3 regions of the Streptomyces sp. CY-1 genome follow, and region 2 is predicted to be linked to each of the others. Evidence: predicted binding sites of a transcription regulator. Region 2 holds the regulator's gene; each other region holds the start of a gene.

Region 1 (3,912 bases), 1.1 Mb from region 2:
CCGTGGCACCGGACGTCCCGGTCCGGGTGGCGTCCGGGAGCGGGGTGGACAGCACATCCACGCGGTCACCGGGGTGCAGCAGCCGCACCGCCGCCGCGTCGGCGATCCGGACCGGCGCCGACACCATGGCGGGGCGCGGACCGCCCCGCCGCTCCTCGCCCGCCGGGGCGGGCACCCGCGAGGACTCCGCGTCCGTGTGGCCTCGGCCGGGCGGTGCCGCGGCCGCGAGTGCGGCGGCCGTCAGCGCCAGCCCGGCCGCCATCGCACGGCGGCGCCGTCGCACGGCCCGCCGCAGCCGGAATCCGCCGGAGCGCTCGGTGCGCACCGGATCGAAGCGGGGCACCGCACGGGCCGGGGGAGCGGAGCGGGGTAACGCGAGGGTGGGGGACGGATGGGACATGGCACATCACCGCCTGCCGTGAGGGACCGAGTGCTTCTGGCCCCCTCACCATGCCCGCCCCCTCCCGATCCCGCTCGGGCCTGTGGACGGCCACCGGGCTGTGGACAACTCGGTCACCCGGGCGAGCGATAGCGACCCCTGTCGTCCGGCCGCCCCGCGCCGCGCCTACGGAAGCTCGATCCCCAGGTCCCAGCCGTCGTGGGCGTGGGTGCACAGGCAGTCCCGCGTGGAGTTCTCCGGCAGCTTGCCCACCGCGTCGAAAAGGACCTCACGCAGTCGGCCCACGTTCTCCCCGAAGACCTTCAGCACCTCGGTGTGGGTGACGCCCTCGCCGGTCTCCACTCCCGCGTCCAGGTCGGTGACCAGCGTCAACGATGTGTAGCAGAGCCCCAGTTCGCGGGCGAGCACCGCCTCCGGGTGGCCCGTCATGCCGACCACCGACCAGCCCTGCGACGCATGCCAGCGCGATTCGGCCCGGGTGGAGAAGCGCGGTCCCTCGATCACGCACATCGTCCCGCCGTCCACCGGCTCCCAGCCGCGTCCGCGTGCCGCGTCCACGGCCGCGTTCCGCCCCACCGGGCAGTACGGGTCGGCGAAGGTGGTGTGCACGACGTTCGGAATCCGGCCGTCAGGCAGCGGCTCGCCATCGAAGTAGGTCTGCGTACGCGTCTTCGTGCGGTCCACCAGTTGGTCCGGGACGAGCAGCGTGCCGGGTCCGTACTCCGGCTGAAGTCCGCCCACCGCGCACGGGCCGAAGACCTGCCGTACCCCGAGCGAGCGCAGGGCCCAGAGGTTGGCGCGGTAGTTGATGCGGTGCGGCGGCAGGTGGTGCTTGCGGCCGTGCCGCGGGAGGAAGGCGACCCGTCGCCCCTCGATGTCGCCGAGGACGAGCGAGTCGCTCGGCGCCCCATAGGGAGTCTCCACAGTGATCTCGGTCACGTCGTCGAGGAATGTGTAGAACCCCGATCCCCCGATGACCCCTATGTCTGCTTGCCTGCTGGTCTCGACCATGCGATCACCCTAGCCACCCGCGTCCGCACGAACGACACCCCGCATCCTCCCGGTGGAGGCGGCGGGGTGCCGATGAAGCCGAGGAGAGGTGGCCGGGTCAGGCGGCCGAACTCGACGACGAGGACGACGAAGACGAGGAGGACTTCGAGGACGACGAAGACGACCCCGACGACGAAGACGTCGAGGAGGAGGACGAGGAAGAAGAGTCCGAGGACGAGGACGAAGTCGAGGAAGACGACGAGTCGGAGCTGTCGCTCTTCGCCGCCGGCTTGCTGGAACCGCCGCTCGTGCTGCTGGAAGAGGAGCGGCTGTCGTTCCGGTAGAACCCGGAGCCCTTGAAGACGATGCCGACCGCGGAGAACACCTTCTTCAGGCGTCCCTTGCAGTTGGGGCACTCGGTGAGCGCGTCGTCGGTGAACTTCTGCACCGCCTCGAGGCCCTCGCCGCACTCGGTGCACTGGTACTGGTAGGTCGGCACGTTCTTCCTCCTGGCACTCTCACTCAATGAGTGCTAACGACGCTCCATAGTGCAGTATTCCTGCGCGTCAGTCCACTGGGACGGGATTTACGGTGATCGAACCCACCGTCCCAGGCCCGCTCCCTCACCCCGCTCCCGTGCCCAGCCAGCCTGCCAGCTTGCCGCCCCGGCCCACCGCCCGAAGCCGTCGTTCCGCCGCGTCGCGCACCGGGTCCGTGGCCACCACCAGCAGCTCGTCGCCGCGCCGCAGCATCGTCGAGGGCAGGGGTACGAAGCTGGTCCCGCCCCGGACCACCAGGGTGACCGCGGCCCCTGTGGGCAGCCGCAGCTCGCCGACCTCGACGCCGTGCATCTTGGACGCCTGGGGGATCGACACCGACAGCAAATGGCCGCGCAGCCGCTCCAGGGGCGCCGATTCGATGCCCAGGTCGGCCGGCTCGGGTTCCTCGAGCCGCAGCCGGGTGGCGAGCCAGGGCAGCGTCGGCCCCTGGACCAGGGTGTAGACGATCACCAGCACGAAGACGATGTTGAAGATCCGGCGGCTGCCGGGCACATCGCTGACCATCGGGATGGTCGCCAGGACGATCGGCACCGCCCCGCGCAGCCCGGCCCAGGACAGCAGCGCCTTCTCCCGCCAGAGCAGCCGGAACGGCGCCGTGCTGACCAGGACCGACACCGGCCGGGCCACCACGGTCAGCACCAGCCCGACCACGAGGGCGGGCAGCACGTCATCGCCCAGCTCATGCGGGGTGACCAGCAGTCCCAGCAGGACGAACATCCCGATCTGGGCGAGCCAGCCCAGCCCCTCGGCGAAGCCGCGCGTCGCCGGCCAGTGCGGCAGCCGTGCGTTGCCCATGAGGAGCGCGGCGAGGTAGACGGCGAGGAAGCCGGACCCGTGCGCCAGCGCACCGCCCGCGTAGGCGGTCACCGCGATGGCGATCACCGCGATCGGGTACAGACCCGAGGCGGGCAGCGCCACATGCCGCAGGCCGTACGCGCCCAGCCAGCCGATCGCGAGGCCGATCACGGCGCCGATCGCCAGCTCCAGGGCGATCGTGCCGATCAGGGTGTACCAGTGCTCCATGGGGCCCTGGCTGGAGAAGGCGACCACCAGGATCACCACGGGGGCGTCGTTGAAGCCCGACTCGGCCTCCAGGACGCCCGTGAGCCGCTTGGGCAGTGGCACCGTGCGCAGCACCGAGAAGACCGCCGCCGCGTCCGTGGACGACACCACCGCGCCGATGATCAGCGCCTGCCGCCAGTCCAGGCCCACCACATAGTGCCCCGCGGTCGCGGTGAGCCCCACGCTGACCGCGACACCCACGGTGGACAGGACGGCGGCCGCAGGCAGGGCGGGTTTGATCTCGCCCCACTTCGTGCCCAGACCGCCTTCGGCCAGGATGACGACCAGCGCTGCGTAGCCGAGGACCTGCGTCAGCTCGGCGTCGTTGAAGGTGACGCCGATCCCGTCCGTGCCGATCGCGACGCCGATCCCGAGATAGATCAGCAGCGTGGGCAGCCCGCTGTGCGAGGAGATCCTTACGGCCACCACCGCGAAAAGCAGGACGAGCGAGCAGATCAACAGCAGTTCGTTGAGGTGGTGAACAGTCAGGGGCCGACCCTTTCTCACGGGAGCGGAGGGGACGCTGCGAACAGGTCCCCGCCGACCGGAACTTCATTGCCTTACCTAACATTTTACGGGATCTTGACGCGAGCCTCCCACGAGGAGCCTTCGCCGAGGTGTACGAGCCCGGTCGGTGGCCGGTGCGAAGCGTCAGTCATGACTCCGCGTAGGGGCGGCGACAGCGCTGCGCCTATGGTTGCTCCAGCACTCCAGGTTCACCCTGCCCCTCGAAGGACAGCGATGCCCGCCAACACCACCGGCTCTTCTCCCAAAAAGAAGAAGAGCCGACGTCTCCGCCTGATCGTGATCGCAGTCGTGCTGCTGCTCGTCGGGGGCGTCGGCTACGGCGCGTACTGGAGCATCAGTACAGTTCGTGCCTCATTCCCGGAGACCACGGGA
Region 2 (3,912 bases):
CGGGCACGGGGTCGGCACCACGGTGCCGAAGCCCTGGCACTGGGGGCACGGCCGCGAGGTCATGACCTGGCCCAGGAAGGACCGCGTCACCTGCGAGACCTCACCGCGGCCACGGCACATGTCACAGGTCTGCGCCGAGGTGCCCGGCGCCGCGCCCTCGCCGCTGCACGTCGTGCAGACGACCGCGGTGTCGACCTGGATGTCCTTGGTGGTCCCGAACGCGGCCTCGCTGAGCTCCACGTCCAGCCGGATCATCGCGTCCTGACCGCGCCGGGTCCTGGAGCGCGGACCGCGCTGCGAGGCGGTCCCGAAGAACGCGTCCATGATGTCGGAGAAGTTGCCGAAGCCCCCTCCGAAGCCGCCGGCGCCACCGCCGCCCGCCCCGGACATCGGGTCCCCGCCCAGGTCGTAGACCTGCTTCTTCTGTGGGTCCGACAAGACCTCGTAAGCGGCGTTGATCTCCTTGAACCGCTCCTGGGTCTTCGGATCCGGGTTCACATCCGGATGCAGCTCGCGTGCGAGCCGGCGGAATGCCTTCTTGATCTGGTCCTGCGAGGCATCACGCGGCACGCCCAGGACTGCGTAGTAGTCCGTCGCCACTTACGACTCCGCCAGGATCTGTCCGACGTAACGTGCCACTGCGCGTACCGCTCCCATCGTTCCGGGGTAGTCCATGCGGGTCGGTCCGACCACGCCGAGTTTGGCGACCGCCTCGTCGCCGGAACCGTAGCCGACCGCGACGACCGAGGTGGCGTTGAGCCCCTCGTGAGCATTCTCATGCCCGATCCGCACGGTCATACCCGAGTCCTTGGCCTCGCCCAGCAACTTGAGGAGGACGACATGCTCCTCGAGTGCCTCCAGGACGGGCCGGATCGTCAGGGGGAAATCATGCACGAAACGCGTGAGGTTCGCGGTGCCGCCGATCATCAGCCGCTCCTCGGTCTCCTCCACAAGCGTCTCGAGCAAGGTCGACAGCACGATCGAGACGGTCCCCCGGTCCTCCTGTTCGAAGGACTCCGGAAGATCCTGCACCAACTGCGGCACATCCGCGAAACGCCGCCCCACGACCCGGCTGTTGAGCCGGGCGCGCAGATCGGCCAGCGAGTCCTCGGTGATCGGGGTGGGGCAGTCCACCATGCGCTGCTCCACCCGGCCGGTGTCCGTGATCAGCACCAGCATCACCCGGGCCGTGGCCAGCGGCAGCAGCTCCACATGGCGCACCGTCGAACGGGTCAGCGACGGATACTGCACCACCGCCACCTGCCGGGTGAGCTGCGCCAGCAGCCGGACCGTGCGGCCCACCACGTCATCGAGGTCGACCGCGCCGTCCAGGAAGTTCTGAATGGCCCGCCGCTCCGGGCTGGACAGCGGCTTCACACCGGCCAGCTTGTCCACGAAGAGGCGATAGCCCTTGTCCGTGGGGATCCGCCCGGCGCTCGTATGCGGCTGGGCGATGAATCCCTCGTCCTCCAGAGCGGCCATGTCGTTACGCACCGTGGCCGGGGAGACCCCCAGCCGGTGCCGCTCGGTGAGCGCCTTGGAGCCGACCGGCTCCTCCGTCCCCACATAGTCCTGGACAATGGCACGCAGCACCTCGAGTCTGCGTTCGCTGAGCACCCCGCGCACCTCCAGTCCAGCGGTCTCATCAGGTCGTCCGCCTGGCACTCACCGGGCACGAGTGCCAGAACCCCCCTGCCAGTGTACGGCGGGGTGCGGTGGCATGGGCAAGAGCCGCCGCACGGCAGCAACTCTCCCCCATCCCCGTTGAGCTAGCGTCGCGGTATGGAGACGTGTTGGGAAGAGGCGGGCTGGGAGCGGCTCGCGCCCGGTGTGGCCCGCCGTCGGCTGCCGGAGTGGGACGAGACGGTCGGCGTGGTCGTCGGCCGGACCGACATCCTCGTCGTGGACACCGGCGCGACCCTGCGCGCCGGGGCCGAGCTGCGCGCCCTGATCACCCGGCTGACCGGCCGCCGCCCCACCCGGATCGCGCTCACCCATCCGCACTTCGACCACGTCCTGGGCTCGGCCGCCTTCGCGGGCTGCGAGGTGTACGGGGCCACGGGCGTGGACGAGCTGCTGCGCCGTGAGCGGGAGACGCTGCGCGAGGACGCGATCCGCCACGGGGTGGACCGGAACGCCGCCACCGAGGCCGTGGACCATCTGGTCGGCCCGCACCATCTGGTCTCCGGGGAGCTCACCCTGGACCTGGGCGACCGGCCGGTGCTGCTGGCCAATGTGGGACCCGGCCACACCGCCCATGACCTGGCCGTTCTGGTGCCCGGCCAACCCGAGGTGGTCTTCTGCGGCGATCTGGTGGAGGAGTCCGGCCCGCCCCAGGCCGGGCCCGACGCGATCCCCGGCCGCTGGCCCGCCGCCCTCGACCGGCTGCTCGCCCTCGGCGGCCCGGACGCGCACTACGTCCCGGGGCACGGCTCGGTCGTGGACGCCGGGTTCGTCCGGGCCCAACGCGACGAACTGGCGGCCCGCTTCGGCGTGTCTCTCTAGGCGTCCGCCCAGCCGCCCCTCCAGTCGTTCCCCTGGTCGCCCAACCAGGCGTCCCTCCAGGCGTCTCTCTAGGCGTCCACCTAGTTGTCCGCACTACAGGAGCGGGCGGTCGTCGCGCGCTATCGTCATCCGGATGCGACAGTACGACCCGGACCTGACCCCGCCCTGGAAGCGGCAGCGGCCCGCCCCCGAGGTCCCCGCCGAGCCGGACCTCGTCGTGGAGGAGGTCACCACCGGCTTCTGCGGCGCCGTGATCCGCTGCGAGAAGACCGCCGAGGGCCCCACGGTCACTCTGGAGGACCGCTTCGGTAAACATCGCGTCTTCCCCATGGAGCCGCGCGGTTTTCTGCTGGAGGGGCGTGTCGTCACCCTCGTACGCCCGCGTGCGGCGGCCCCCAGCGCGCCCCAGCGCACGGCCTCGGGGTCGATCGCCGTTCCGGGAGCGCGCGCGAGGGTCGCCCGTGCGGGGCGCATCTATGTCGAGGGGCGCCATGACGCGGAGCTGGTGGAGCGGGTCTGGGGCGACGATCTGCGCATCGAGGGCGTCGTCGTGGAGTACCTGGAGGGCGTCGACGACCTGCCCGCCATCGTCGATGACTTCTCCCCCGGCCCGGACGCCCGGCTCGGCGTCCTCGTCGACCATCTGGTGCCGGGCTCCAAGGAGTCCCGTATCGCCGCGCGGGTCACCGGCGAGCATGTGCTGGTCCTCGGCCACCCCTATATCGACATCTGGGAGGCCGTGAAGCCGTCCTCCGCCGGCATCCCGGCCTGGCCGACGGTGGCGCACGGCCAGGACTGGAAGAAGGGCGTCTGCCGCGCCCTGGGCTGGCCGGAGAACACCGGGGCCGCCTGGCAGCGGATCCTGTCCACGGTCCACACCTACAAGGACCTCCAGCCGGAGCTCCTGGGCCGGGTGGAGGAACTGATCGACTTCGTGACGGCCCCGCAGGGCTGACGGCTCCCGTCTCAGTCCACCAGGTCCCGCACCACCGCGTCCGCCAGCAGCCGCCCGCGCAGCGTGAGCACGGCCTGCCCCCGTCCGTACGGCTCCGGGTCCAGCAGGCCGTCCTCCAGCGCCCGTGCTGCGGCCGCCGCCCCGGCCGGGCGCAGCAGCTCCAGCGGGCAGCCCTCGGCCAGCCGCAGCTCCAGCAGGATCCGCTCCACCCGGCGCTCCTCGGCGGTCAGCAGCTCCCGGCCCGCGCCGGGCGACCTGCCCTCGCCCAGGGCCTGCGCATACGCCCCGGGGTGCTTCACGTTCCACCACCGCACGCCGCCCACATGGCTGTGCGCGCCGGGGCCGGCGCCCCACCAGTCGGCGCCGCGCCAGTACAGCTCGTTGTGGCGGCAGCGCCCGGCGGGCGAGGTGGCCCAGTTGGAGACCTCGTACCAGGCGAACCCGGCGGCCGA
Region 3 (3,912 bases), 2.6 Mb from region 2:
ACGTCCGAATTCCGACCATCCTGCGCACCTACACCGCCGGTCAGGCCGAGGTCCCCGCCGAGGGCGCGACCCTCGCCGAGGTCCTGGCGGACCTGGAGAAGAACCACCAGGGCATCGCGGCCCGTGTGCTGGACGACACCGGCAAGCTCCGCCGCTTCGTCAACGTCTACGTCAACGACGACGACGTCCGCTTCGCCGACGGCCTGGCCACGGCGACCCCGGACGGTGCCGGGATCTCGATCATCCCGGCGGTCGCGGGCGGCTGCTGACCCCGCGTCCACCCCTCTCACCTTTGGCATCGCCCCGTCCGGGGACAACCGGACGGGGCGATTCCGTGTGTGGAATCGCGATACAGTTGCCCGGATTCCCCGATGGCCCCCGGGTCGGAGCCACATATGAGAACTCGTCAAGTTGTGCGTAAAGTGTGAGCGCGATTTGTCGGGTTGGTTCCCTATGTCCCGCCCGGCTTGCCCGAACTTCACATAATTTCTCACTTTTAACCGTTCGGCCGTGCCCAGAATTCTCGTCCGATTGACCTGTTGCAGAGGGCGTTGGGACGGATACATTCAGCGGCGGTCGACGCGTTCCGGCGCACACCCCCCACATCCGGGGGGTGAGGTCTGACCCGGGTCCGCGGAGTGCGGTCCTGCGCAAGGGCCAGCAATAGGGGAGTTAGGAATGGCTCAGGGCACCGTCAAGTGGTTCAACGCGGAGAAGGGGTACGGCTTCATCGCGGTCGACGGTGGTGCGGACGTGTTCGTCCACTACAGCGCGATCCAGATGGACGGGTACCGCACCCTCGAGGAAGGCCAGCGGGTCGAGTTCGAGATCTCGCAGGGTCAGAAGGGCCCGCAGGCCGACATGGTCCGCGTGGCCGTAGGCTGACGCGCCGACGCGACGCAGTCTGAACAGTACAGTCCGAAGGGTCCGTGTCCCGGCCAGGGTACGGACCCTTCGGCATGTCCGCACTGATCGTTACGGGGTTGGCACCGCCTCGTCCGCGAGGGCGGATGCTCTTCGGGCGCTTGCGCCCACCCGTCACCCGGCCACCACCCCTCAAGGATGGCCTCCGGCCGCTTGCGCCCACCCGTCACCCGGCCACCACCCCTCAAGGATGGCCTCCGGCCGCTTGCGCCCACCCGTCACCCGGCCACCACCCCTCAAGGATGGCCTCCGGCCGCTTGCACTCTATAGGTCCGAGTGCTAATCATTGGCGTTAGCACTCTGACGTTGAGAGTGACAGAAGGACCGGGTCGGTGAGGCCCGCCAGGCCATACGGGGCAAGGAACCGTACGGCAGGCAGGCCGTCCGTCGCGGGCGCCAGCGCGGTCCGGAGCAATCCACCCCGTCTTGGGAGGACCACTTCACATGGCCAAGATCATCGCGTTCGACGAGGAGGCGCGGCGCGGCCTCGAGCGCGGGATGAACCAGCTCGCCGACGCCGTCAAGGTCACCCTCGGCCCCAAGGGCCGCAACGTCGTCCTCGAGAAGAAGTGGGGCGCCCCCACGATCACCAACGATGGTGTTTCCATCGCCAAGGAGATCGAGCTCGAGGACGCGTACGAGAAGATCGGCGCCGAGCTGGTCAAGGAGGTCGCGAAGAAGACGGACGACGTCGCCGGTGACGGCACGACGACCGCGACCGTCCTCGCCCAGGCGCTGGTCAAGGAGGGCCTCCGCAACGTCGCCGCGGGTGCCAACCCGATGGCGCTCAAGCGGGGTATCGAGAAGGCCGTCGAGGCCGTCTCCGCCCAGCTTCTCGAGCAGGCCAAGGACGTGGAGACCAAGGAGCAGATCGCCTCCACCGCCTCCATCTCCGCCGCCGACACCCAGATCGGCGAGCTCATCGCCGAGGCGATGGACAAGGTCGGCAAGGAAGGCGTCATCACCGTCGAGGAGTCGCAGACCTTCGGGCTCGAGCTCGAGCTCACCGAGGGCATGCGCTTCGACAAGGGCTACATCTCCCCGTACTTCGCGACGGACATGGAGCGTATGGAGGCGTCGCTCGACGACCCGTACATCCTGATCGTCAACTCCAAGATCAGCAGCGTGAAGGACCTCCTCCCGCTGCTCGAGAAGGTCATGCAGTCGGGCAAGCCGCTGCTGATCATCGCCGAGGACGTCGAGGGCGAGGCCCTGGCCACCCTGGTCGTCAACAAGATCCGTGGCACCTTCAAGTCCGTCGCCGTCAAGGCCCCGGGCTTCGGTGACCGCCGTAAGGCCATGCTCGGTGACATCGCCATCCTTACCGGTGGCACCGTCATCTCCGAGGAGGTCGGCCTCAAGCTGGAGAACGCCGGTCTCGACCTGCTCGGCCGCGCCCGTAAGGTCACCGTCACCAAGGACGAGACCACCATCGTGGACGGCGCCGGCGACACCGACCAGGTGCAGGGCCGCGTCAACCAGATCCGCGCCGAGATCGAGTCCTCGGACTCGGACTACGACCGCGAGAAGCTTCAGGAGCGCCTGGCGAAGCTGGCCGGCGGCGTGGCCGTCATCAAGGCCGGTGCCGCCACCGAGGTCGAGCTCAAGGAGCGCAAGCACCGCATCGAGGACGCGGTGCGCAACGCCAAGGCGGCCGTCGAGGAGGGCATCGTCGCCGGTGGTGGCGTGGCCCTGCTTCAGACCGTCTCGGTCTTCGAGAAGCTGGAGCTCGACGGTGACGAGGCCACCGGTGCCCAGGCCGTGCGCCTGGCCCTGGAGGCCCCGCTGAAGCAGATCGCGGTCAACGCCGGTCTCGAGGGCGGCGTCGTGGTCGAGAAGGTGCGCAACCTGACCCCGGGCCACGGCCTCAACGCCGCGACCGGTGAGTACGTCGACCTGATCGCCGAGGGCATCATCGACCCGGCCAAGGTCACGCGCTCCGCGCTCCAGAACGCCGCGTCGATCGCCGCGCTGTTCCTCACCACCGAGGCCGTCATCGCCGACAAGCCGGAGAAGGCCGCCCCGGCGGGCGCTCCGGGCGGCATGCCGGGCGGTGACATGGACTTCTGATCGACTCGGCGCGTTCGTTCGCCGGTCGGTCGTACCGTCCAAGACGTCGGGGCGGCACCCTCTCCCAGGGGTGCCGCCCCGACGGCGTTTTTGGGGATGGGCGGGCGTGTTTTGGGGATGGCGTGTTTTGGGGATGGGCGGGTGAGGATTCCGGGGCCCGGCGTATCCGGGCCTACTCCTTGGCCGCCTCGAGGGCGGCGCGCAGATGGCCGTGCGCCTCGGCGAGCAGCTTCTCGGCGGTCGGGGCGTCCACCTCGCCCAGGATGGTGAGGATCGCGTTCTTCACCTCGCCGTCCGTGGCCGCCAGCGCGCTCTCGATCCGCTGGTCGGAGGCGCCGGTCGCCAGGGAGACGATCCTCCGCGAGCGGGCGCGCAGCTTGTCGTTGGAGGCGCGCACGTCGACCATCAGATTTCCGAAGGTCTTGCCCAACCGGATCATGGTGATGGTCGAGATCATGTTGAGTACCAGCTTCTGGGCGGTGCCCGCCTTCAGCCGCGTCGAGCCGGTGAGCAGCTCCGGCCCCACGACGATCTCGATGCCGTGGTCGGCCGCGGCGGCGAGCGCCGAGTCGGCGTTGCAGGACAGCCCGACGGTGAGCGCGCCGAGCCGGCGGCCGTGTTCGACCGAGCCCACGGCGTACGGGGTGCGGCCGGAGGCCGAGACGCCGACCACCGTGTCGTCGGGGCCGACCCCGAGCAGATCGAGGTCCCGGGCGGCCAGCTCCGCGCTGTCCTCCGCGCCCTCGACCGAGGTCACCACGGCGTCCGGGCCGCCCGCGATCACCCCGACGACCTGCTCGGGCCGGGTGTTGAAGGTGGGCGGGCATTCGCTCGCGTCCAGCACCCCGAGCCGTCCGGCGGTGCCCGCGCCCGTATAGAGGAGACGGCCGCCACGGGACATCCGCGCGGCGATGGCGT

The links. Region 2 encodes HrcA, which represses chaperone genes, less so after heat shock. Its sites were predicted from a motif close to TTNGCACTCNGNNNNNCNGAGTGCNAA; they were not measured.
Region 1: ACK1X7_RS21710 (FmdB family zinc ribbon protein) is a predicted target of HrcA. The motif match lies at 1,900-1,926, and genes of this name have one in related genera.
Region 3: groL (chaperonin GroEL) is a predicted target of HrcA. The motif match lies at 1,181-1,207, and genes of this name have one in related genera.

What each region holds. Positions count from the first base shown of each region.
Region 1 covers NZ_CP178393.1:5,085,910-5,089,821, reverse strand. Annotated here, with positions in the region: gene ACK1X7_RS21720 (RcpC/CpaB family pilus assembly protein) at 1-400, opposite strand, end outside; gene ACK1X7_RS21715 (S-methyl-5'-thioadenosine phosphorylase) at 566-1,411, opposite strand; gene ACK1X7_RS21710 (FmdB family zinc ribbon protein) at 1,509-1,889, opposite strand; gene ACK1X7_RS21705 (potassium/proton antiporter) at 2,014-3,519, opposite strand; gene ACK1X7_RS21700 (penicillin acylase family protein) at 3,754-3,912, shown strand, end outside.
Region 2 covers NZ_CP178393.1:3,986,099-3,990,010, forward strand. Annotated here, with positions in the region: gene dnaJ (molecular chaperone DnaJ) at 1-600, opposite strand, end outside; gene hrcA (heat-inducible transcriptional repressor HrcA) at 601-1,617, opposite strand; gene ACK1X7_RS17400 (MBL fold metallo-hydrolase) at 1,783-2,505, shown strand; gene ACK1X7_RS17405 (DUF3097 domain-containing protein) at 2,639-3,460, shown strand; gene hemW (radical SAM family heme chaperone HemW) at 3,472-3,912, opposite strand, start outside.
Region 3 covers NZ_CP178393.1:6,617,788-6,621,699, forward strand. Annotated here, with positions in the region: gene ACK1X7_RS28500 (MoaD/ThiS family protein) at 1-269, shown strand, start outside; gene ACK1X7_RS28505 (cold-shock protein) at 679-885, shown strand; gene groL (chaperonin GroEL) at 1,369-2,994, shown strand; gene murQ (N-acetylmuramic acid 6-phosphate etherase) at 3,167-3,912, opposite strand, start outside.